2 regions of the Paraburkholderia sp. BL6669N2 genome follow, and region 1 is predicted to be linked to the other one. Evidence: riboswitches for the same ligand, from Rfam matches in the RefSeq annotation. Region 1 holds a riboswitch; the other holds the start of a gene.
What was found. Region 1 has a riboswitch for cobalamin ahead of cobW (cobalamin biosynthesis protein CobW). Riboswitches for the same ligand answer to the same signal wherever they lie in the genome.
Positions count from the first base shown of each region.

Region 2: another riboswitch for cobalamin. It lies ahead of cobG (precorrin-3B synthase); the one in region 1 lies ahead of cobW (cobalamin biosynthesis protein CobW).

Region 1 is NZ_QUNA01000002.1:1,625,222-1,636,908, reverse strand. It holds gene B0G80_RS29820 (FecR domain-containing protein) at 1-815, shown strand, start outside; gene B0G80_RS29815 (CHASE2 domain-containing protein) at 882-3,365, shown strand; gene B0G80_RS29810 (DUF4136 domain-containing protein) at 3,362-4,006, shown strand; gene bluB (5,6-dimethylbenzimidazole synthase) at 4,028-4,687, opposite strand; gene B0G80_RS29800 (cobyrinate a,c-diamide synthase) at 4,671-5,969, opposite strand; gene cobO (cob(I)yrinic acid a,c-diamide adenosyltransferase) at 5,973-6,575, opposite strand; gene B0G80_RS29790 (cobalamin biosynthesis protein) at 6,572-7,045, opposite strand; gene cobA (uroporphyrinogen-III C-methyltransferase) at 7,042-7,818, opposite strand; cobalamin riboswitch at 8,057-8,307, opposite strand; cobalamin riboswitch at 8,376-8,669, shown strand; gene cobW (cobalamin biosynthesis protein CobW) at 8,858-9,949, shown strand; gene cobN (cobaltochelatase subunit CobN) at 9,956-11,687, shown strand, end outside.
Region 2 is NZ_QUNA01000002.1:1,954,115-1,965,801, forward strand. It holds partial or broken gene B0G80_RS31270 (LysR family transcriptional regulator) at 1-711, opposite strand, end outside; gene metE (5-methyltetrahydropteroyltriglutamate--homocysteine S-methyltransferase) at 847-3,141, shown strand; gene cobM (precorrin-4 C(11)-methyltransferase) at 3,215-3,940, opposite strand; gene B0G80_RS31285 (cobalt-precorrin-6A reductase) at 3,987-4,709, opposite strand; gene B0G80_RS31290 (cobalt-precorrin-5B (C(1))-methyltransferase) at 4,712-5,809, opposite strand; gene cbiE (precorrin-6y C5,15-methyltransferase (decarboxylating) subunit CbiE) at 5,809-7,206, opposite strand; cobalamin riboswitch at 7,291-7,470, shown strand; gene cobG (precorrin-3B synthase) at 7,554-9,191, shown strand; gene B0G80_RS31305 (precorrin-8X methylmutase) at 9,184-9,810, shown strand; gene B0G80_RS31310 (precorrin-2 C(20)-methyltransferase) at 9,811-10,542, shown strand; gene cobJ (precorrin-3B C(17)-methyltransferase) at 10,539-11,687, shown strand, end outside.

The DNA.
Region 1 (11,687 bases):
ACGACCGCTTCCAGATCCGCTCGCCGTCCGTTGTGGCGGGCGTGCGCGGCACGCGCTTCAAGGTCGCCTACGACGGCGGCGCGCAAACCACCGCAGTGCAAGTGCTGGACGGCGCGGTCGGCGTCGACCCGGCCGCGCTCGGCGCTCGCGCTTTTGCGCCGCCGCCCGGCATGCCGCTGCAGGCCTCCGCACAACTCGTGATGGCGCGCTTCGGCAGTGTGACGCAGGCGGGCGGCGCGATCGGCGGCCCGGTCGAATTGCTGCCCGCGCCGGCGCTCGCGCAGCCGGCCAAGGTGCAGGACGGCAAAACAGTCGCGTTCGACCTCGTGCCGGCCGACCGCGCGGTGGCCTACCGCGTGCAGATCGCGCGCGACGCGGACCAGCTCGACCTGATCCGCGACCAGCGCGTGAGCGAGCCGCACGCGGATTTCGGCGACCTGGCCGACGGCACCTACTTCGTACGCATCGCCGCGATCGACGCTCACGGCCTCGAAGGCTTGCCGCAGGTGTATGCGTTCGAACGCCGCCAGCTCGGATTGGCTGCGTCGGCGACGCAGCGGGCCGGCAGCCGCGACTACGAATTCCGCTGGTTCGTCAGCCGCGCCACGGTCCAGACACGCTTCCGTTTCGTGCTGGCGAGCACGGCCGATCTGCGCCATCCGCTCGTGGACCGCACCGATCTGTCCGGCGGACAACTGAGCGTGAGCGATCTGCCGCCGGGCGTCTATTACTGGACGATCGTCGCCGAGCAGTTCGAGAACGGCCGCTTCTATGAAAAGAGCAGTGCGGTGCGCTCGTTTACGCTTGCGCGCTGACGCTGGTAGATTCACGGGGCTGAGCCATGCATCAGCCCGCTTCCTGGTTTCGAACCAAGCAACCCTTTGCCGACCACTCCTACGCGCCTGAGCCTCGATCCGCGCGCCCGTCTCGGACGGCGCGCCGGCCGCCGCTTCCTGATCGAATGGGTGGGTATCGGCTGTCTCGGCATCGTGGTGATTCTGCTCAGTTCGCTCGGCCGCATGAGCGCGAGCGTCGATCACCTGGTCTATGACCGCTTTCTGAGCCTGCATGCGCCGCCTCTGCTGCGCGATATCGTGGTGGTCGAAATCGACAACGCAAGCATCGCGCAACTCGGCCGCTGGCCATGGCCGCGCAGTGTTCACGCGAAGCTGCTGGAACAGATCGCCAGCGCGAAACCCGCCGCGGTGATCTACGACGTGCTGTTCACCGAAGCCAATCCGCAAGACGCCGACCTCGCCCGCGCGATCGCGCTGAGTCCGACCTATCTGCCGATCTTGCTCACCGCGCCCGATGACAGCGGCCGACGCGTCGTGGTCGAGCCGGTGGCGCCGCTCGCGCATGCGGCGGCGGGGCTCGGCCATATCAATCTCGAAGTCGACAGCGACGGCATTGTGCGCAGCGTCGCGCGCTACGAGGGCGATGCCGATTCGCGCTGGCCGCAACTGATGGTGCCGGTCGCCCAGGCGGTGGAGCACGGCTCGCTCCATCTGATCGGCTCGCGGCGCGGCCCCGCTTTGCCCGCAGCCGAAACCGACCCCACAGCCGACAACGCCGGCGAAGGCCGTTTCCTGATCCCATTCGGTCACAACGCGCAGAACTACACGAAGCTGAGTTTCGCGCGCGTGCTCGCCGGTAATGTGACGCCGGAGCAGTTGCGCGGCCGCATCGTGCTGATCGGCGTGACCGCGTCCGGCTTGTACGACCGCTTCGCGACGCCCGTCTCGGGTGAACTCGGTCCGCTGCCCGGCGTGTATATCCACGCGAACGTGCTCGACACGCTGCTTACCGGCCGCGAGATCGAGCCGGTCTATCCGTGGATGCTGTTCGCGGTGTCGCTCGCGCCGCTTGCCGCGTTGCTGGCCGGATTTCTCGTACTGTCGCCGCGCCGTTCGTTGCTGTTGACGGGCGCACTGTGTCTGCTCGCGGCGGCCGGCAGCGCCGCCTTGCTGTACGGCGCGCGGCTCTGGATGTCGCCGGTGCCGGCGATCGTGGGTCTGGTGGCCGTGTATCCGATCTGGAACTGGCGGCGCCTCGAAATGACCATGGCGTATCTGCGCGGAGAACTGCAGCGTCTCGCCGACGAACCCCATCTGCTGCCGGAAACCCCGCAGCGCCGGCGCGAGTTCGGCGGCGACGTGCTGGAGCAGCACATGGCGCTGATGGCGCAGGCCGCGCAGCGCGTGCAGGACATGAAGCGTTTCGTATGGGACAGCCTCGACAGCATGCCGGAGCCGATCCTCGTGAGCGACGTGCGCGGTGTCGTGCTGATCGCCAACCATGCCGCCAAGGCGCATTTCGCGCGGCTCGGCGCGCCGCTGCCCGAAGGCCGGCCGATGCAGGACGTGCTGGGCGGCTTGACCCTCGTAAAGACGATCGACACCGATGCCGCCTCCGATGCCGAAAACAATCTGCTCGCCCGCACGCACTGGCCGGCGCCGCTCGATCCCACGCGCCACGAATCCGCCGCGCTGATGGCGCACGGCGTCGAGGTGCGCGACGCCCACGAGCGCGACCATTTGCTGCGCTACGCGAACTGCACCAACGAGCAGGGCGAGACGACCGGCTGGATCGCGGGCCTCGTCGACGTGTCGGCCTTGCATGCGGCCGAGCGTCAGCGGGAAGACGCGTTGCGGCTGCTCTCGCACGACATGCGTTCGCCGCAGGCGTCGATTCTCGCGCTGGTGGAGATCGAACGTGCCCGCCGCGAGCCGGTACTCGCGCGCGGCGTGCTCGAGCGCATCGAACGCTACGCGCAGCGCGCGCTCACGCTGGCCGACGACTTCGTGCAACTGGCGCGCGCGGAATCGCAAACCTATGTGCTCGAACCGGTGAGTCTCGCCGAGTTGCTGATCGACGCGAGCGACGAAGTCTGGCCGCAGGCGCACGCCAGGCGCATCACGCTGCACACGGAGACGGATGCTGCCGACGACGGCCATTGGATATGCGCCGACCGTTCGCTGATGACGCGCGCGCTCGTCAACATTCTGAACAACGCGGTCAAGTACAGCCCGCCGGATACGCGGATCGTGTGCAGCATTGCGAGCCTGACGCCGAAGGGCGTGCCGGCGGCGACGCGCGTGTCGTGCACGATTCGCGATCAGGGCTACGGCATTCCGAAAGAGCAGCAGGCCGGGTTGTTCGAGCGCTTCCGGCGGTTTCACGAAACCGAGCGGCCGGAAGTGGGCGGCGCAGGGCTCGGCATGGCCTTCGTCAAGACGGTGGTCACGCGCCACGGCGGCGATGTCGAGGTGGCGAGTGAACCCGGTCAGGGCACGGCATTCACGATATGCCTGCCGGTGCTCGAAGACGCACAATCGAGTGCCTCGTTCACGCCGCGCCCATGACATACGAACACACACCTTATCGAAGCGAGAAGATGGTGAAAGCACTCCTGATCTGTGCCGCGCTGGCCGCGACGAGTCTCACCGGTTGCACGGGTCTGAGCGCCGACGTGCATACCGCCGGTACCGGGAACGCGACCGCCGCGCTGCAAGGCGAGCGGACTTACACGATTGCGCGCATGCCGTCGCAAGAAGTCAGCGCGGATCGTCCGCAGTTCGAGCGCCTGTTGGTGGACGAGTTGGCGAAGCAGGGCTTTGTCGAAACGAAGGGCGAGCCCGCGCGTTATCTGCTCTCGGTTGCCTACGACACGCGGCCGGCGACCATCGGCGTCGATGAAAGCGGCTGTACGTCAGGCGACTGCCGGCGCGGCCCCGCTGCGCCGTTCTCTCTGTTCGGCGGTCCCGCGTACCAGCATGCGCTGACGCTGCGGTTTTTCGAGCGCGCGAGCGGACAGGAGGTCTATAAAGTCAGCGCGGTGAGCAGCGACCGCGACGCGGACCCACTGCATGCCATGCCGACGCTCGTCAAAAGTGCGCTCGCCAGGTTTCCCTTCGATGCGCCACCCGATTGGCGCGTGAAATTGCGCGCCGACGAAACCGGCGGCGTGCCGATGGTGATGTCAGTGAAGCCGCTTCAGCCGTAAGAGCTGTAACACGCGACGAGTTCATTCCGGCGCATCGCTGTCTTCCGGCCAGCGGTTTTCGAACACGCAATCGGCGAGCGGCACGCGGCTCGCCCAGCGTTCGGTTTCCAGCATCGGCTCGCTATAAAACCGGTCGACGTGGCCGAGACACAGAATCGCCACGGGACGCGCGCCCTCGGGCATGCGCAGCAGTTGGCGAACCGCGTCGACGTCGAACAGCGACACCCAGCCCATGCCGAGACCTTCGGCGCGCGCGGCCAGCCACATGTTCTGGATCGCGCACGCCACCGACGCGAGGTCCATCTCCGGCAAGGTGCGCCGGCCGAAGATGTGGCGCTCGCGGCCGTCCATCAGCGCCATCACCAGCAGTTCGCCGCAGTCCAGCATGCCTTCCACTTTCAGCTTCATGAACTCTTCGCGGCGTTGGTCGAGCGCATCGGCGGTGGCGAGCCGTTCGCTTTCCACCGCATCATGCAAAGCCGTGCGCAGCGCGGGATCGGTGATCCGCGCGATCCGCCACGGCTGCATGAAGCCGACGCTCGGCGCGTGATGCGCGGCGTCGAGCAGGCGCTGCAGCACGGCCGGATCGACCGGATCGCGCACGAAATGGCGCATGTCGCGGCGTTCGTAAATTGCGCGGTAGACGGCGTCGCGCTCGGAATCGTTAAAAGGCTTCGCCATGGAACAGGGCGGCCGTGAAGGCCGGGTTGGAGGGCCAGTAAGCGTGCATGTAAGTCGCCACGATCGAGCCGGCGCGATAAAGGGCCTCGCCGGGCGCGTCGCCCTGCGGCCTGGTGGCCGAGCGCAGCGGCGTGAGCGACGTGTTCAGCTTCGAGTAGTGAAACGTGTGGCCGGTCATCGGCCCGTGCAGGCTGTCGATCTGCTGCATGCCGAGCGCGGTGAAGCGCGTTTGCATGGTCGCGTGGCCGGGCAGCAGGCCGAGCATCGGTGTGGTCACGCCGTGCGTGTCGGTGAGTTGGTCGAGCAGATACAGCATGCCGCCGCATTCGGCGACGAGCGGTTTGCCCGCCGCCGCGTGCGCGCGGATGCTCGCCGCGCTGTGCGTGTTGCTGGCCAGCGTGGCGGCGTGCAGTTCAGGGTAGCCGCCTGGAAGATACACAGCGTCGGTGTGTTCCGGCAGCGCTTCGTCGGCGAGCGGCGAGAAGAAAGCGACTTGCACGCCGAGCGTTTCCAGCAGTGCGACGTTCGCCGGATAGATGAACGAGAACGCGGCGTCGCGCGCAATGGCGATCGTCTTGCCGTCAAGCAGGCGCGGCAGGATCTCGGGTGTCGGCGTGCCGAACTCGACCGGCGGCGGCAATTCGGCGAGCGCGGTGCGTCCTAGAGTGTCAGCGGCGTGATCCAGCCGCGCGTCGAGGTCGTCGATTTCTTGCGCCTGATGCAAGCCGAGGTGACGATCGGGCAGTGCGATTTCATCTCTGGCAGCAATGTGTCCGCACCAGCGCAGATCCGGCGGCAACGCTTCTTCTAGCATCTGCGCATGCCGCGCGGAGCCGACGCGGTTGGCGAGCACGCCGTAAAACGGCACCTGCGGCCGGAATTGCGCGAGACCGAAAGCGACCGCGCCGAAGGTCTGCGCCATCGCCTTCGCCGAAATCACCGCGAGCACCGGCACGCCGAATGCGGTGGCGAGATCGGCGCTGCTCGGCGTGCCGTCGAACAGACCCATCACGCCTTCGATCAGGATCAGGTCGGCTTCGGCGGCGGCTTGCGCGAGCAGCGTGCGGCAGGCGGCTTCGCCGACCATCCACAGATCGAGCGAGAGGACCGGCGCACCGCTCGCGCGCGCCAGAATCATCGGATCGAGAAAGTCCGGTCCGGTCTTGAAGACGCGCACGCGTCGCCCCATCCGCCGATGGTAGCGCGCGAGACCCGCCGTGATCGTGGTCTTGCCTTGACCCGAAGCGGGTGCGCTGATGAACAGGGCGGGGCACGCGGCCATCGCTCAGAACTCCACGCCGCGCTGCGCTTTCACGCCTTGCTCGCGATATGGATGCTTGACGATGCGCATTTCGGTGACGAGGTCGGCGGCTTCGATCAGCGCGTCCGGCGCGTGACGGCCGGTGACCACCACATGCAGCATCGGCGCGCGCGCGTTGATTACCGACAGGACTTCGTCGAGCGGCAGGTATTCGTACTTGAGCACCGTGTTCAGCTCGTCGAGGATCACCATCTGGTACTCGCCGCTTTCGATCATGCGGCGCGCTTCGTCCCAGCCTTTGCGCGCGGTCGCGATGTCGGCGTCGCGGTTCTGCGTGTTCCAGGTGTAGCCGTCGCCCATTGTGACGAAATCGCAGTTGGCGATCGCGCCGAGAAAGTCGCGCTCCGAGGTGTGCAGCGCGCCCTTGATGAACTGCACGACGCCAAGACGCATGCCGTGGCCCAGCACGCGCACGGCCATGCCGAATGCGGCAGTAGTTTTGCCTTTGCCCGTGCCGGTATTGACGATCAGCAGGCCTTTTTCGACGGTGGCGTTGGCCTGTTTTTTCTCGTGGCCTTCGCGGCGGCGCTCGGTCATGCGTTGATGCGATTCGGGATCGGTCTTCATGGCAGGTCCTGTTGCTGTGTGTCGTTGTCTGGGTGTTCGGCGCGAGCGGCGTGAGCGGTGGTTGAGGCGATCGCCACGGTGACGCCGGCATAAACGGTTTTGCGCACGAGGAGCGTGGCGCGAGGCGCATTACCTATGACGGATTCACCGAGCCCGGCTGCGACGTCGGCCACAGTGCCAAGCAGCGCGCACGGCTCGCAGACGCCGTCCACGCCGAGATGCTCGCGCGCTGCCGCCGAAGGCACCGCGACAGGCAACGCCGCGATCTGTTCAAGGCTGAAGAACGTCAGCGGCAGCGCATGACGCGCGCAGAATTCGAGGAGGCCCGCTTCGCGGGCTTTGGTATCGAGCGAGGCGACGGTGCGGATTTCGTCGAACGAATGCGCGCCGAGCGCGCTGCGCACCGCGGCTTCGATCTCCTCGGCCGAGCTATGCAAACGGCAACCGATGCCGACGCTGAGCGTTTTCATCGCGTATCCGTTCCGTCCGCGAGCGGCGTTGCAGCGCGTTCCGCATGCGCCGCCTCACGCGCCAACGCGAGCGACGCCACACCGCCGATCACCACGATCGCCGGCGACCCAAGTCCGGTACGCGCGACGGTGTCGGCAAATTCACCGAGGCGCGCAAGCGCGTGGCGTTGCTCGGGACGCGTGGCCGATTCGATCGCCGCGCACGGCGTGTCGGCGCTCATGCCGGCCGCAAGCAACGCGCCGACGATATCGTTGAGCCGCCGCATGCCCATGTAGATCACGAGCGTCATGCGCGTGGCCGCGAGTGCGGCCCAGTCGGGCTCGCCGCTGCCCGCGCCGTGCCCGGTGACGAACACGACGCCCTGCGCATGATCGCGATGCGTGACCGGAATCCCGATCGCCGCGGGCGCCGCGATTCCCGCCGTGATGCCGTTGACGACTTCCACCTCGATACCGGCCGCGTGCAGCGCCTGCTGTTCCTCGCCGCCCCGGCCGAACACGAACGGGTCGCCGCCTTTCAAACGCGCGACACTGCGCCCGGCCCGCACATGTTCGAGCATCTGCGCGACGATGCCTTCCTGCGGTGTCGACGGATGACCGCCGCGTTTACCTACGTAGACGACCAGCGCATCAGCGCGCGCGAACTGCAGCACCTCGGGATTCACCAGATCGTCGACCAGCACCACGTCGGCTTGCGCCAATGCACGGGTGGCCTTGATGGTCATGAGTTCGACGTCGCCGGGGCCGGCGCCGATCAGCCAGGCGCGGGTCATCGCGGCGTGCACGGCGGGCGCCATGTCGTGACAAGCGGGAAAGGGTGAAGCGCGAAGGGTCGCCAGACGGCGGACGTTGGGGTCATGCAGTGCTACGGATTCAGGCATGGCGCAATGCGTGGTTCGTAGCGAGTTTCACACGAAACTCGCCTACGCGGACACTCTGCGTCGTGCTTTAGCGCCTTCGCATCCGTCCCTCGCGGATTCCGGCGGCCGGCGGCGTGATGTTGCCCTGAGGTTCGCCGCCTCCGCGTCTGGCCGGTATCCGGGCTGGCGGCCTCACGCGCTTTGCCTTCCCGTCCGCATTCGCTGGAAATTGCCGGACAGTGGCTTAAAAAACGCATGCGCGGCGCGAGTCGATTCAACATCGCGCCGCAGGTCGCTTACCGTTGCGGGGACAGCACAGGTTAAGCGCATGGCGCGCTGCCTGTTTCCCGTTTAACTGCACACGCGAATGCATGTGCGGGCACCAAACGCGCGCATACGATAGCACATGGCGCCCCGTCCGATAAGCGCTTGCGGCCTGGGGTTTCCTTGACGGCACCGGGCGGCGGGCCTACACTCGCACGCACTTTGGTGCTCGTGTGCGCGCTCGTGCGCATGCAGTTAAACGGGAAACAGGGTGCCCACCTGCCATGGATCGGGCCAACCTGTGCTGCCCCCGCAACGGTAAGCGAAATGTGGTGCTAACTGCCGTGTCGAACGCAGTCGGTTAGCGCCGCGGAGCCGGCTTCGATGTCCACGCGCAAGGCCGCGTCGGCATATCACCACTGGGCGAGAAATCACTCGTCCGGGAAGGGGGAGCGGCGCTTTCGCCAGCCCGGATACCGGCCAGATAACGAAGGACGAACGCCGCGGGGATGCGGCGCTGCGTTCATGACTCATTCCCGCTTTCTGCTTTTCTGTTGTCGCGGCAACGCCGACTTTCGTCCCCGTGTTTTGTTATGGTCGTGGCTGGCCGGGCGTGTGCTCTGTTTGCCTCGGCATGCGCTGAAAACACGCCGGCGTGCACGTGCAACTCCTACGGATGGACCTCACGATGCAAACTCAAATGCGCAAGATCCCCGTCACCATCGTCACGGGCTTTCTCGGCAGCGGCAAGACTACGCTGCTGCGGCATATTCTTCAGCATGCGGGCGGCAAGCGCATCGCGGTGATCGTCAACGAATTCGGCGAGCTCGGTATCGACGGGGAAATCCTCAAGGGTTGCGGCATCGGTTGCGATGAAAACGGCGTCGAAACCGAAGGCCAATTGTATGAACTCGCGAACGGCTGCCTGTGCTGCACCGTGCAGGAAGAGTTTTTCCCGGTGATGGAAAAGCTCGTTGAGCGCCGCGATCAGATCGATCACGTGCTGATCGAGACGTCGGGTCTGGCGTTGCCGAAGCCCTTGGTGCAGGCGTTCAACTGGCCGCAAATCAAGAACAGCTTCACCGTGGATGCCGTGGTCACCGTGGTGGACGGCCCGGCCGCCGCGAGCGGTCAGTTTGCTGACAATCCGGTCGCCGTGGATGCGCAGCGCAAGGCCGATCCGAATCTCGATCACGAGTCGCCGCTGCACGAACTGTTCGAAGATCAGTTGTCCGCGGCCGATCTGGTGATTCTGAACAAAACGGACTTGCTCGACGACGCGCAGCAAAGCGCGGTAGAAGTTTCGATCCGCGAGGAAATTCCGCCGCAAGTGAAGATCGTTCGCGCGCACATGGGCCAACTTGATCTGCATACATTGCTGGGCCTCGAAGCGGCGTCGGAAGACACGATCCACTTGCGCCACGATCACCACGGCTCCGCCGACGACGCCGACCACCATCACGACGAGTTCGACTCCGTGGTCGTGCAGGCGAATGCGTCGTCGCGCGAGGCGGTGATCGCCGCGCTGCAACAGCTGGTCGAAACCAACACCATCTATCGCATCAAAGGCTTCGCGGCGCTGCCGGGCGCGGCGATGCGTCTGGTGATTCAAGGCGTTGGGCGGCGCTTTGACAGCTATTTCGATCGACGCTGGCAGGCCGGCGAAAGCGGCCCGAGCCGCTTCGTGCTGATTGGCGAAGACCTCGATCAGCCGGCGTTGCAACGTGCGTTCGACGCGGCGCTGGGCGTGCCGTCGAGCGTCGAAACGCAACAGGCGTAAGCGCATATGCATTTGCTGCGCACCACGCCGGGCGGTTTTGTCGACGACACGCAAGGCGTGATCCGGATCGATCAGCAGCCCGCGGATATCGTGGTGCTCAGCTCCGCCGATACCACGCTGTCGCTGCTGGCGAGCGTTTTTCCGCGGCTGGGCGAAGGCTTTCCGAGCGTGCGGCTCGCGAACGTCACGTATTTGCGGCAACCGGCGTCGGTGGATTTTTATCTCGAAGACGTCTTGCAGCATGCGCGCGTGGTGGTGGTCGATCATCTGGGCGGCGAAGCGTATTGGCCTTACGGCATCGAGCAGGTGGTGGCGCTCGCCGAGCGCAAGCAGCAGACGCTCGCGATGTTCTCCGGTGATCTGCAGGAGGATCCGAACCTGCTCGCGCGCAGCACGGCAAGCGCGGATCTGTGCCATCAACTGTGGCGCTATCTGCGCGAAGGCGGCCCGCAAAATGCCGAGGCGTTCCTGCGCTGTATCGCCCACCGCGCCTTCGGCTGGGGACGCGAACCTGCGCCGCCGCGCGCGTTGCCCGCCGCCACGCTCTACCATCCGGAACGCGATATGCCGACCATGGCCGACTGGCAGTCGCGCTGGAAACCGGGAGCGCCGGTCGCGGCGATCCTGTTTTACAAGGCGCATCTGAAGGCCGCCAACACGGCCGTGTTCGACGCGCTGATCGACGCGCTCGAATCGCAAGGTCTGAATCCGCTGCCGATCGCGATTACCTCGCTGAAAGATGCGATGAGCCGCGACGTCGTGCAATCGCTGTGCGCGCAGCACGAGGTGGCGCTGGTGCTGAATACGACCGCATTCGCCGCGTCCGCGATCGACGACCCCGAGCCGCTCGCGCTCGCCGGCGACGCCCCGGTGCTCCAGGTGATCCTGAGCGGCGGCAATCGCGACGATTGGGTCAAGGACAATCAGGGTCTCAATTCGCGCGATATCGCCATGCATATCGCGCTGCCGGAAGTGGACGGCCGCATCATCACGCGCGCGATCAGTTTCAAGGGACTCGCGTACCGCTGTGGGCATACTCAGGTCGACGTGGTGCGTTATCAGCCTGACCTTGAACGCGTGGGCTTTCTCGCCGAACTGAGCCGCCGCTGGTGCCGTTTGCGTTCACTCGATAACGCGGACAAGAAACTCGCGCTGATCCTCGCCAACTATCCGATGAGCGAAGGGCGCATCGGCAATGGCGTGGGACTCGATACGCCGGCTTCGGTAGTCGGCATTCTGTCGATGCTGCGCGACGAAGGTTATCGTCTCGCCGATTTGCCCTCGGGCGGCGACGCGTTGCTGAAAAAGCTCACCGAAGGCGTGACCAACGATCCGGTCGTGCGCGATCTGCGTCCCGCGCTGCAAAGCCTCGCACTCGACGACTATCTCGCGCACTTCAACGCGTTGCCCGCCGAAACGCGTCAGGCGTTGAACGCGCGCTGGGGCGCGCCAGACCAGGACCCGACGCTGCGACGCGGCCGCTTCATGATCGCGGGCTGGCGTTGCGGACAGGTGTTCGTCGGCATTCAACCGTCGCGTTCGCGCGAGCAGGGCGACTACGCGAGCTATCACGACGCCGAACTCGTGCCGCCGCATGCGTATCTGGCGTTCTATTTCTGGTTGCGTCACCACTTTGGTATCGACGCAATCGTGCATGTCGGCAAGCACGGCAATCTCGAATGGCTGCCCGGCAAAAGCGTCGCGTTGAGCGACACCTGCTGGCCCGATCTGATTCTCG
Region 2 (11,687 bases), 330 kb from region 1:
GATCCCGCGGCGGCTCGCCACCAGTTGCATGATGGCAATGGTCAGTTCCGCCGTGCGCCGTTCGAGTTTGATGCCGGCGGGCTCCAGCACCTCCCGAATCAGGTCGATGCGCGCCTCCGGCACTGGATAGGTAATCAACGTCTCGTCACGCAGATCGCCCGACACCACGCGACGCTTGTTGCGCAGCCGATGCTCGTTGGCCATCACCACCAGAATCTCGAAGCGGAATAGCGGCGCGATATGCAGGTTACGCCGCGTGGCCGGTTTCGAGCCGATCACCACATCGGCCTTGCCGTCGCTGAGCAAACGCAACGGATCCGCGTGGAACCCGGCGACGAGATCCACTTCGACCTCCGGCCAGCGCCGGCGGAATTCGTCCATGACCGGCATCAGCCAGTCGAAGCACGTATGGCATTCCAGCACGATGCGCAACTCGCCGCGCGTGTCGCCTTTCAGCCGAACAAGATCGCGCTCCGCCGCGCTCACCGCCGCGATCGTTTCGCGGCCGAGCGCAAGGAGCCGCTCGCCGGCCGCAGTGAAACGCAAGCCCTGTTTGGTGCGCTCGAATAGCGACACCTCATAGTGCGCCTCGATATCGCGAATCTGATGCGAGAGCGCGGACTGGCTCAGATGCACGCGTTCGGCAGCCGCTACCAGCTTGCCCGACTCGGCAATGGCAATCAACGAACGCAAGTGGCGAAGCTCAAGCATGGGATGGCTCCGCTTTAGACGAATCAGGTTGGATATGAATGTGGCTCATACATTGGTGAAAACATGTCGCTTGATGAATCATAGCGTGACTTTCACACTGGACGCCAATTCACACAACGAACCACAGGACTTCACATGGCCCGCACGCATATCCCCGGCTTCCCACGCATCGGCGCGCAGCGCGAACTGAAATTCGCGCAGGAATCGTTCTGGCGCGGCGAATCCGATGAACAGTATCTGCGTGGCGTCGCGCGCGAACTGCGCGCCCGTCACTGGCGATTGCAGCAGGATGCAAAACTGGAGTTCGTCACCGTCGGCGATTTTGCGTATTACGACCAGATGCTCAATCTGAGCGCACTGCTTGGCGCTTTGCCGCAGCGTTTCGGCTTCGATGCCAAGGCGTTGACGCTTGCCCAGTACTACCAGCTCGCGCGCGGCAACGCCGCACAACCCGCCATGGAAATGACCAAGTGGTTCGACACGAACTACCACTACCTCGTCCCCGAACTGGGACCGCAGACGAGCTTCGACGGCGGCGTCGAGTGGCTGTTCGACGAGGTCGATGAAGCGCTCGCGCTGAACCTGCCGGTCAAGCCGGTGCTGATCGGCCCGATCACTTATCTGTGGCTGTCGAAGAGCCATGTCCCCGGCTTCGACCGTTTGTCGTTGCTGCCGAAGCTCGTGATCCGCTACAGCCTTTTGCTGGACAAGCTCAAGCGGCGCGGCATCGAATGGGTGCAACTCGACGAGCCGGCCTTGTGCGTCGATCTGCCCGCGGAATGGCTCGACGCGTTTTCCGCCGCGTATGACGTGCTCGGCGCATCGGGTGTGAAAGTGCTGCTGGCCACGTACTTCGAAAGCGCCGCGGAGCACGCGCCGCGAGTGGCCGCGTTGCCCGTCGCCGGTGTGCATGTCGACCTGGTGCGCGCGCCGCAGCAACTCGACGCATGGCGCGCGGCCCTGCCTGCGCATGCGGTGTTGTCGGCCGGCGTGATCGATGGCCGCAATATCTGGCGCGCGGATCTCGGCGAGATCGTCGAATCGTTGCAGGTCTTGCATGCGGAATTCGGCGAACGCTTGTGGATTTCGTCGTCGTGCTCGCTGCTGCATGTGCCGGTCTCGCTCGGCTCTGAAAAGAAACTCGACGCCGATCTGAAATCCTGGCTCGCCTTCGCCACGGAAAAACTCGACGAAGTCGCCACGCTCGCCCTCGCCTTGCGCGATCCTGCGGCGGCCGAAGCGACGCTAGCTGCCGCGGACCGCGCGCTCGAAGCGCGCCGCGGTTCCAGCGCGGTAGTCAACGCGCTCGTGCAAAAACGCGTGGCCGCGGTGAGCAGCGCAATGGCCGACCGGCAAAGCCCGTTCGCCGAACGCAATCGTCTGCAGCGCGAAGCGCTCGGCCTGCCGCTCCTGCCGACCACGACGATCGGCTCGTTCCCGCAAACGCCGGCGATCCGCCAGGCGCGTGCCGCCTACAAGCGCGGCGAACTGCGCGCACTCGACTATCTGCAGCGCATGCGTGCCGAGATCGAGATCGCCGTACGCAAACAGGAAGAGTTGGGGCTCGACGTGCTGGTGCATGGCGAAGCCGAACGCAACGACATGGTCGAATATTTCGGCGAACAGTTGTGGGGCTATGCGTTCACGGAAAACGGCTGGGTGCAGAGCTACGGCTCGCGCTGCGTGAAACCGCCGATCATTTACGGCGACGTCTACCGTCCCGAACCGATGACGGTCGAGACCACGCGTTACGCGCAATCTCTCACGCAACGTCTGATGAAGGGCATGCTGACCGGCCCGGTGACGATGCTGCAATGGTCGTTCGTGCGTGACGACCAGCCGCGCTCGACTACTGCGCTGCAACTCGCGCTCGCGATCCGTGACGAGGTGGTGGATCTGGAAAAGGCCGGCATTCGCATCATCCAGATCGATGAACCGGCTTTCCGCGAAGGCTTGCCGTTGCGTCGCGCCGATTGGGCCGCGTATCTGGAATGGGCCACGCGCGTGTTCCGCATTTCAGCCGCGGGCGTGGCCGATCAGACGCAGATTCATACGCACATGTGCTATTCGGAGTTCAACGACATTCTGCCGTCGATCGCCGCGATGGATGCCGACGTGATCACAATCGAGACCTCACGCTCGGCGATGGAACTGCTCGACGGTTTCGGCGCTTTCGCGTATCCGAACGAAATCGGCCCGGGCGTCTACGATATCCACTCGCCACGCGTGCCGGATGCGCAGGCCATGCAACGTCTGCTGGAACGCGCGTGCGAAGTGATTCCCGCTGAACGCTTGTGGGTCAATCCGGATTGCGGGCTGAAGACGCGCGGCTGGCCGGAGACCGAAGCGGCGCTGACGAATATGGTTCAGGCCGCCAGGGCATTGCGTGTGAAGCTGGCGGCGAGGCAGCCGGATGAAGTGACGGCGTAAGAGGCTCTGGCGTTGTGAGCTGATCCGCGCACTGTGCGACGGTGCGCGGATGGGCTTTTTCACGTAAACCGTTTCAGTCTTTCGCGTACAGCGTCGAGTCGGCGAAGCCTTCGGCGGCCAGCACCTGGCCGACCAGGATCAACGCGGTCCGCTCGATGGAGGTCGATTGCACCTTGCCGACAATATCGTCGAGCGTGCCGGTGATCTTCTCCTCGTCGGGCCAGCTCGCGCGATAGATCACCGCGATCGGACATGCGCCGCCGTAATGCGGCCGCAATTCATCGACAATCCGCGCAAGGTGCCGCACGCCGAGATGAATCGCCATCGTCGCACGATGACGGGCGAGGTCGGCCAGTTGTTCGCCTTCGGGCATGCTGGTTTTGCTCGCGAAGCGCGTGAGGATCAGCGTCTGCGAAATATCGGGCAATGTGAGTTCGCAACCCAGCGTCGCCGCGCATGCCGCCGTGGCGGTGACGCCCGGCACGATCTCATAGGGTATCTTCAGTTCGCGCAGTCTGCGGATCTGTTCGCCGATCGCGCCGTACAGCGACGGATCGCCGGAATGCACGCGCGCCACGTCCTGGCCTTTGTCGTGCGCGGCCGCGAGCAACGCGACGATCTGATCGAGGTCGAGTTCGGCGGTATTAACCACCTGCTGCGCCGCATGACCTTCGAGCACCGCGGCCGGCACGAGCGAACCCGCGTACAGGATCACCGGACAACTGCGCACGAGGCGCTGCCCTTTCACCGTGATCAGTTCGGGGTCGCCAGGACCCGCGCCGACAAAAAACACCGTCATTCACTACTCCCTGATTCGTTGAGGCGGCATGGCATGCATGCGCGATTCAGACTGCGCGTTGCAGTGCGTCGAGCAGATCGGAAACGCTTTCGAACTCCCTCTCTGCTGCCGGCAATTCAGGTCGGCGCAGCATCACGACCGGCAAACCGCGTTCACGCGCGACTTCGAGTTTCGCTTCAGTCGCCTGGCCGCCGCTATTTTTGCTGACCACCACGTCGAAGGCTTGCAGCGCGAATAGCGCACGTTCAGCTTCGAGCGCGAATGGACCGCGCGCCGCGAGGATGCGCGCACGCGGCGTGTCTTCGTGCGCTTCGAGACAACGCACGACCCAGAACTGATGAGGCGGGATTTCGTCGAGATGCGCGAGCGGTTCGCGGCCGAGCGTGAAGAGCGGCTTTCTGAACGGCGCGAGTGCATCCGTGAGTTCGTTCCAGTCGCCGACCATGCGCCAATCGTCGCCGGCTTGCGGTTGCCATGCCGGGCGGCGCAGTGCCCAATACGGCACGCGCGCGGCGCGGCTCGCCTGGGCCGCGTTCGCGCTGATTTGCGCCGCATACGGGTGAGTCGCGTCGATCACGAGATCGATACCTTCACCGGCGATGTAACGCGTCATAGCTTCGCTGCCGCCAAAGCCGCCGACTCGCACCGTGCACGCCAGATCGTCTGGCACCTTGCCGAGGCCGGCGAGACTATACACGTGCTCAGGCGCGAGTTGCCGCGCGATCCGCAATGCGTCGCCCGTACCGCCGAGCAGCAGAATCCGCTTCATTTTCATTGCGCGGCTCCGATCAGCTTGCCCTGGCGATCGATCGCGAACATTTCGACGTTGACCTGCGGCGGCACGATCTCGCGCGCCACCGCCAGTGCATGCCGGCAGACGATATCGCCGAGCGGCACGTGCCGCGCGTGCGCCAAAGCGACCGCCTGCTGACTCGTGTTGGCTGCGCGGATCGCCGCCTGAAGCGCGTCGTCGGCGCCCTGTTCGGCGGCCCATTGCGCGAGCTGCTCGAGGTCGATGCTCGAATTGCGGCTATGCAGATCGAGATGGCCCGCCGCCAGCTTGCTGAGCTTGCCGAAGCCGCCGCACACGCTCAGACGCTCGACCGGCGCGCGCTTCATATGCTTGAGCACCGCGCCGACGAAGTCGCCCATTTCGATCAGCGCGATATCCGGCAGGCCGTAGTGCGCGCGCATCGCGTCCTCGCTCGCGTTGCCGGTGCAGGCGGCGAGATGGGTATAGCCGTTGGCGCGCGCGACGTCGATCCCCTGATGAATCGACGCGATATACGCCGAGCACGAAAATGGACGCACGATGCCGGTGGTGCCGAGGATCGACAGCCCGCCGAGAATGCCGAGACGCGGGTTCATCGTTTTCAGCGCGAGCGCTTCGCCGCCTTCCACGCCGATCGTCACTTCGAAGCCGCCGCCGTACGCATGCTCCGCCGCGAGTTCGGCCAGATGCTCGGCCATCATTCTGCGCGGCACCGGGTTGATGGCAGGTTCGCCGACCGGCAGCGTCAGCCCCGCGCGCGTCACCGTGCCGACGCCCGGCCCCGCGCGAAATATCACGCCCGCTTCGGCGATGAGGCGCACGCGCGCGAAAACGACGGCGCCGTGCGTGACGTCGGGATCGTCGCCGGCGTCCTTGATCGTGCCGGCTTCCGCGCCTTCGTCGCCATTCCCGATCAGGCGGCAGAACACCAGCGGCATCGGCACATGCTGGCCCTTCGGCAACACGATCTCCGCCACTTCGCTGACGACACCCGCGAGCAACAGACGCGCCGCCGCCAGCGACGTCGCGGTGGCGCAACTGCCGGTCGTGTAGCCGCTACGCAGCGGCGCGGGTTGTTCGGGGGTTTCTTCGCGCATCAGGGTTCTGGCGATGGGTCGGTGGGGGTGGCGCCGGTCGTGTTCGTCGCTTTCGTCGTGTTGGTCGTGTTGGTGACATTCGTGGCGCTCATACCGCTTCCGGCACTTGCAGCACGCCTGGCATTCGGCACATCCGCCGCATTCGTCGCGTTAATCTCGGTTTCCGTTCCCACGAGGTTCGCGCCCTCGCCGCTCGCCGGCTTCGTCACCTCCAGCAGCGTGATCGGCAACGCCTGCCGCCACGTATCGAAACCGCCAAGCGGTTGCGCGTCCGCCAATGCGATCCGTGTCAACGTCCCGCCATGCCGCTCGCGCCACGCCGCCAACACCGCCTCACCTTGCAGCGTGACCGCATTGGCGACCAGCCGCCCGCCTTCGCGCAGACCTGCCCAGCATGCCTCCAGCACGCCCGGCACGGTCAGGCCACCGCCGATGAACACGGCATCCGGCACCGGCAACCCCTGCAGCGCCTCAGGCGCGCGCCCCGCCACAAGTTGCAGCCCCGGCATACCCAACGCATCGCGATTGTGTTCGATGAAGCGCTGACGCTCCGCGTGCCCTTCAATCGCAATCGCGCGGCAGGTGGAATGCGCGCGCATCCATTCGATGCCGATCGAGCCGCTGCCCGCGCCTACATCCCACAGCAATCCGCCGGGCGTCGGCGCGAGGCGCGCGAGCGTGATCGCGCGCACGTCGCGCTTGGTCAACTGGCCGTCGTGACGAAACGCATCGTCGGGCAAACCGCAGGTCAGCGGCAGACGCGGCGCGCCTTCGGTGGCACGGCAGTCGAGCGCGATCAGGTTCAACGCGGCCACCTCGCCCGCGGACCATTGATCCGCGCGGCCGTCGATGCGCCGCTCCAGTTCGCCGCCCAGGTGTTCCAGCACGCTCATGCGGGTCGCCCCGTAACCTCGTGCGTTCAGCAATGCCGCGAGCGCCGCGGGCGTGCGCCCGTCCGCGCTGAGCACGAACATGCGCGCGCCGTCATGCAGATGCGCGTTCAGCGTGGGCAACGGCCGCCCCACCAGCGACACCGTCGCGACATCCTGCAACGGCCAGCCGAGCCGCGCGGCCGCCAGCGACAACGACGACGGCGCCGGCAGCACCCGCAATTCCCCCGCCGGCAATTGCCGCGCGAGTGTCGCGCCGACGCCGAACAGCATCGGATCGCCGCTCGCCAGCACGCACACGGCTGCGCCGCGCTCGGCCAGCAAGGGTGCGAGATCGAAGGGACGCGGCCAGGCGGCACGGCGCGCGGCGAGACGCGCGGGCAACATCGCCAGATGACGTTCGCCGCCGTACACCACCGACGCTTCCAGCAAGGCACGCCGCGCGGGCCGCCCCAAACCGGCGAAGCCGTCGTCGCCTATGCCCACCACCGTCAGCCACGCGGGCATGCATCCATCCTCGTTCTGTGTCTTCAAATAATGCGCTGTGCCACGCCGATCAAAGCGTCCAGCCTCGTTGTGCTGTTCGAAAAAAGGCATAATACAGCCGCCGGTGCCCTTCGGGGCCGAAGAGGGAACACAGTGCCACTGTGGCTGCCCCCGCAACTGTATGCAGCGAGTCCGCCTGCGCTCCACGCCACTGGTTCGACCGGGAAGGCCGCGGCGGACCATGACCTGCCAGCCAGGAGACCTGCCGGCGAGACTGTTCGTGCCAGCCAACATCGGGCGGGGTGTACCGATGCCGCAGCCATGCCCGCCTCACGGCATGCTCGGGCTGTCGCGCGACGCTAAACCCGGTGTCCGTCTTGAATCAAGCAACGCCCTCCACCGTTTTATCCGACGCAGCCGCCACGCTGCGGCCCTCGGCGTGCCCGGGGCTGCTGCGCATCGTCGCCGCGCGCGACGGCGGGATTTGCCGGATCAAACTGCCCGGCGGCGAATTGAGCGCGGCGCAGGCTCGGGCGATCGCGGAGGCTAGCGCGCGGCACGCGGGCGGGGTGATCGAGTTGACCAATCGCGCGAATGTGCAGGTGCGTGGCGTGAAGCGCGGTGAAGAGGCGGCGTTGATCGCGGCTTTGATCGACGCCGGTCTTGGGCCGATGCCGGCGAACGGCGTGGCGGGCCGTGCGAACACGATGGCGGCGGCCAACGCTGTGAATGCAGTTGCCGCCAGCGCCGCGAATGCAGAGGCGGAGAGCGCAACAGATACCGGAGCCGCGAACGCAGTGAATGAATGGGCCTCGAAAGCCCCGGACGCAGCAGCGCAGCGAGCGGGCACTGCCCACGCGCTCTCCGCCGCAGCCGCGGCCGCGGCCGCAGCCGACGACGTCCGCAACGTCATGATCAGCCCCGCTGCCGGACGCGATCCGTTCGCGCTATTCGACACACGCCCGCTGTGCGCCGAGTTGCTCACGATGCTGCAAAGCGAAGCGCGTTTCGCAGCGCTGTCGCCGAAATTCGCACTGTTGCTGGACGGCGGCGAACGGCTCGCGAGAGTGGACCATCCGCACGATGTGTGGCTCGCGGCGTCGCAAGAGGCGGACGGCCTGCGGTTCGTGTTCGGGTTCGCAGGTTGTCCGCCTGTGAGCGCTAATGCCGGCGCGCTTATGCAAAGCCAAAGCACCGCGCCTGGAAAACCGGGCGTGAACAACACAGGCGCACTAGCCGCAATCCTCCCGTCACAAGTCCCGGCACTAATACGCGCGCTGCTCCTGACATTCCTCGACCTCGCCGCCGCCGACGCCACGCGCATGCGCCACCTTCTGACCGCGCACTCCGTCGACGCGGTACTGCATCACGCCCAGCAATATCTCGACTTCCCACTGACGCGAAACGCGAAGCTCGCGAACTGGCATCGCGCTACACCAGCCGACGCCAACCTCCGCCTCGGCGCCCATGCCCAACGCGTGCCCGGATCCTGGCACGTCGGCGGCCAGCCACCGCTGGGACGTCTCGACGCAGACACGCTAACGGGACTCGCCACGCTTTCGCAACAGCACGGCAACGCCACGCTTCACCTGACACCCTGGCAAAGCGTGCTGCTACCCGACATCGCCACGCACGCCGTTCCGACCGTGTTGTCCGGCCTGAACGCCCTCGGTCTCGCCTGCGATCCCGCACACGCGATCACGCACCTGATCGCGTGCGCCGGATCGGGCGGCTGCGTGAAGGGTCTCGCCGACACCAAGAACGACGCGTTGCGCCTCGCGGCTCGGCTGCCTGCCGGCGTGGACGTGCATCTAAGCGGCTGCTCGCGCTCGTGCGCCGCCGCGCATTGCGCGCCGTTCACGCTGCTCGCCGCCGCGCCCAGCCTCTACGACCTTTATCGGCGCGACGGCCGGCCCGGCTTCGGCCAGTGCGTCGCGCGCCAACTGACGATCGGCGAGGCCGCCGACCTGCTCGAACGCCTCGCCCGGAGTGACACCGATGCTTGATTACATTCGCGACGGTCAGGAGATCTATCGCCAATCCTTCGCGACGATCCGTGCGGAGGCCGACTTGTCGCGCATTCCCGCCGACCTCGAAAAACTCGCGGTGCGCGTGATCCACGCATGCGGCATGGTCGATGTGATCGACGATCTGCAATTTTCCGCGGGCGCGGGCGTGGCGGGCCGCGCGGCGCTCGCGCAAGGCGCGCCGATCCTGTGCGATGCCGGCATGGTCGCGCAAGGCATCACGCGCGCGCGGCTGCCGGCGGACAACGAGGTCATCTGCACGCTGACGCATCCAGACGTGCCGTCGCTCGCACGTGAACTCGGCAATACGCGCTCGGCGGCCGCGCTCGAATTGTGGCGGCCGCAGCTGGCGGGCGGCGTGGTCGTGATCGGCAATGCGCCGACCGCCCTGTTTCATCTGCTCGATATGCTCGACGCCGGTGCGCCTAAACCCGCGCTGATTCTCGGCTTTCCAGTAGGTTTTGTCGGCGCGGCCGAATCGAAAGCCATGCTCGCGGACGACAGCCGCGGCGTGCCCTACGTGGTGGTGCATGGCCGGCGCGGCGGCAGCGCGATGGCGGCGGCCGCCGTGAACGCGCTCGCCACGGAGGTCGAATAAATGACGGCGCAAGGACGTTTGTTCGGCCTCGGAGTCGGCCCCGGCGACCCGGAACTCATCACGCTGAAGGCGCTGCGCTTGCTGAAGGCGTCGCCGGTGGTCGCGTACTTTGTCGCGAAGGGGAAGAAGGGCAACGCGTTCAGCATCATCGAAGCGCATTTGCACGATGCCCAGCAGCATCTGCCGCTCGTGTATCCCGTGACCACCGAAGCGCTCGAACCGCCGCTTTCCTATGAAGCGATCATCGCTGACTTCTACGACACCGCCGCGCAAGTCGTCGCCACACACCTCGACGCGGGCCGCGACGTCGCCGTGATCTGCGAAGGTGATCCGTTCTTCTACGGCTCGTACATGTACCTGCACGATCGGCTCGCGGCGCGCTACGAAAGCGAAGTCGTGCCGGGCGTGTGCTCGATGCTCGGCGGCGCCGCCGTGCTCGGCGCGCCGCTGGTGTATCGCAATCAGAGCTTGTCGGTGCTCTCGGGCGTGTTGCCCGAAGACGAGTTGCGCCGCCGTCTCGCCGATGCCGATGCCGCCGTCGTGATGAAACTCGGCCGCAACTTCGACAAGGTGCGGCGCGTGCTCGGCGAACTCGGTCTTGCGGACCGCGCGCTTTACGTCGAGCGCGCGACGATGGGCAATCAGCGCATCGTGCCGCTCGCCGAAGTCGATCCGATGGCATCGCCGTATTTTTCGCTGCTCGTGGTGCCGGGGGAAAAATGGCAAGGATGAGCGCACCCGCGATCGTCATTCTCGGCGCGGGCGCGTTGGCGACGGCGCGGCGCATCCAGTCGCTGTACGCGGGCAGCCAGGTGCATGCGTTGCAGGGACGCGTCGAGGCGGACGAGCCGTACAGCGAACTCGGCGCGCATCTGCGGGAACTGTATGCGCGCGGCACGCCGATCGTCGCATTGTGCGCGGCGGGTATCGTGATTCGCTGTCTGGCTCCGTCGTTGTCGAACAAGGGCGTCGAGCCGCCGGTGCTGGCCGTCGCCGAAGACGGCAGCGCGGTCGTGCCGCTGCTCGGCGGTCTCGCCGGCGTCAATGTGATGGCGCGCGAGATTGCCGCGCTGCTGGCTGTGCCGGCGGCCATCACGACGAGTGGCGAACTGCGTTTCGGCACTTGCGTGCTGAATCCGCCCGAGGGCTATACGCTCGCCGATCTCGGCCAGGGCAAGCGCTTCGTATCGGACCTGCTGGCTGGCGAGAGCACGCGCATCGAAGGCGAAGCACCGTGGCTCGACGACGCGCAACTGCCCCGCTCCGCTTCGGCGCGTCTCGCGATCCGCGTGACGCCGCGAACGTGGGACGGGCGCGAAGATGAGCTGGTGATTCATCCACGCAGCGTGGTCGCGGCGGTGACGGCCGTGGATGGCGAGATCGCGACACGCGTGCGCGAGGCGCTGGACGCGCAGGGTCTCGCGCCGCTGTCGCTCGCGGCATTGCTGGCATCTTCTGAGCGCATGGCCGACCCGGCGCTGATCGAGGCTGCAGCGAACCTGAACGTGCCGTTGCGTTTCGCGCTGACACGTCCCGACGATGGCGCGCCGCCGGCCAAGCTGCTGCATGCCGCGCTGCGCATCCCGTACGAGACGCTGCACAACGATGCGGCGGCAGGCGTCGCGCTCGCGTTGGCGCCGCTCGCCATCGATCCCGACACGATCGGCCGCGCGCGCGGCCGTCTGACCGTGATCGGCCTCGGCCCCGGCAGCGCCGATCTGATGGTGCCGGCCGCGCGCACGGCGCTCAACGAAGCCACCGACATTCTCGGCTACGACACCTACGTGAAAATGGCCGGCCCATTGCGCGCCGACCAGCGCGTGCACGGCACGGACAATCGCGAGGAAATGCAACGCGCGCGACATGCGTTCGAACTG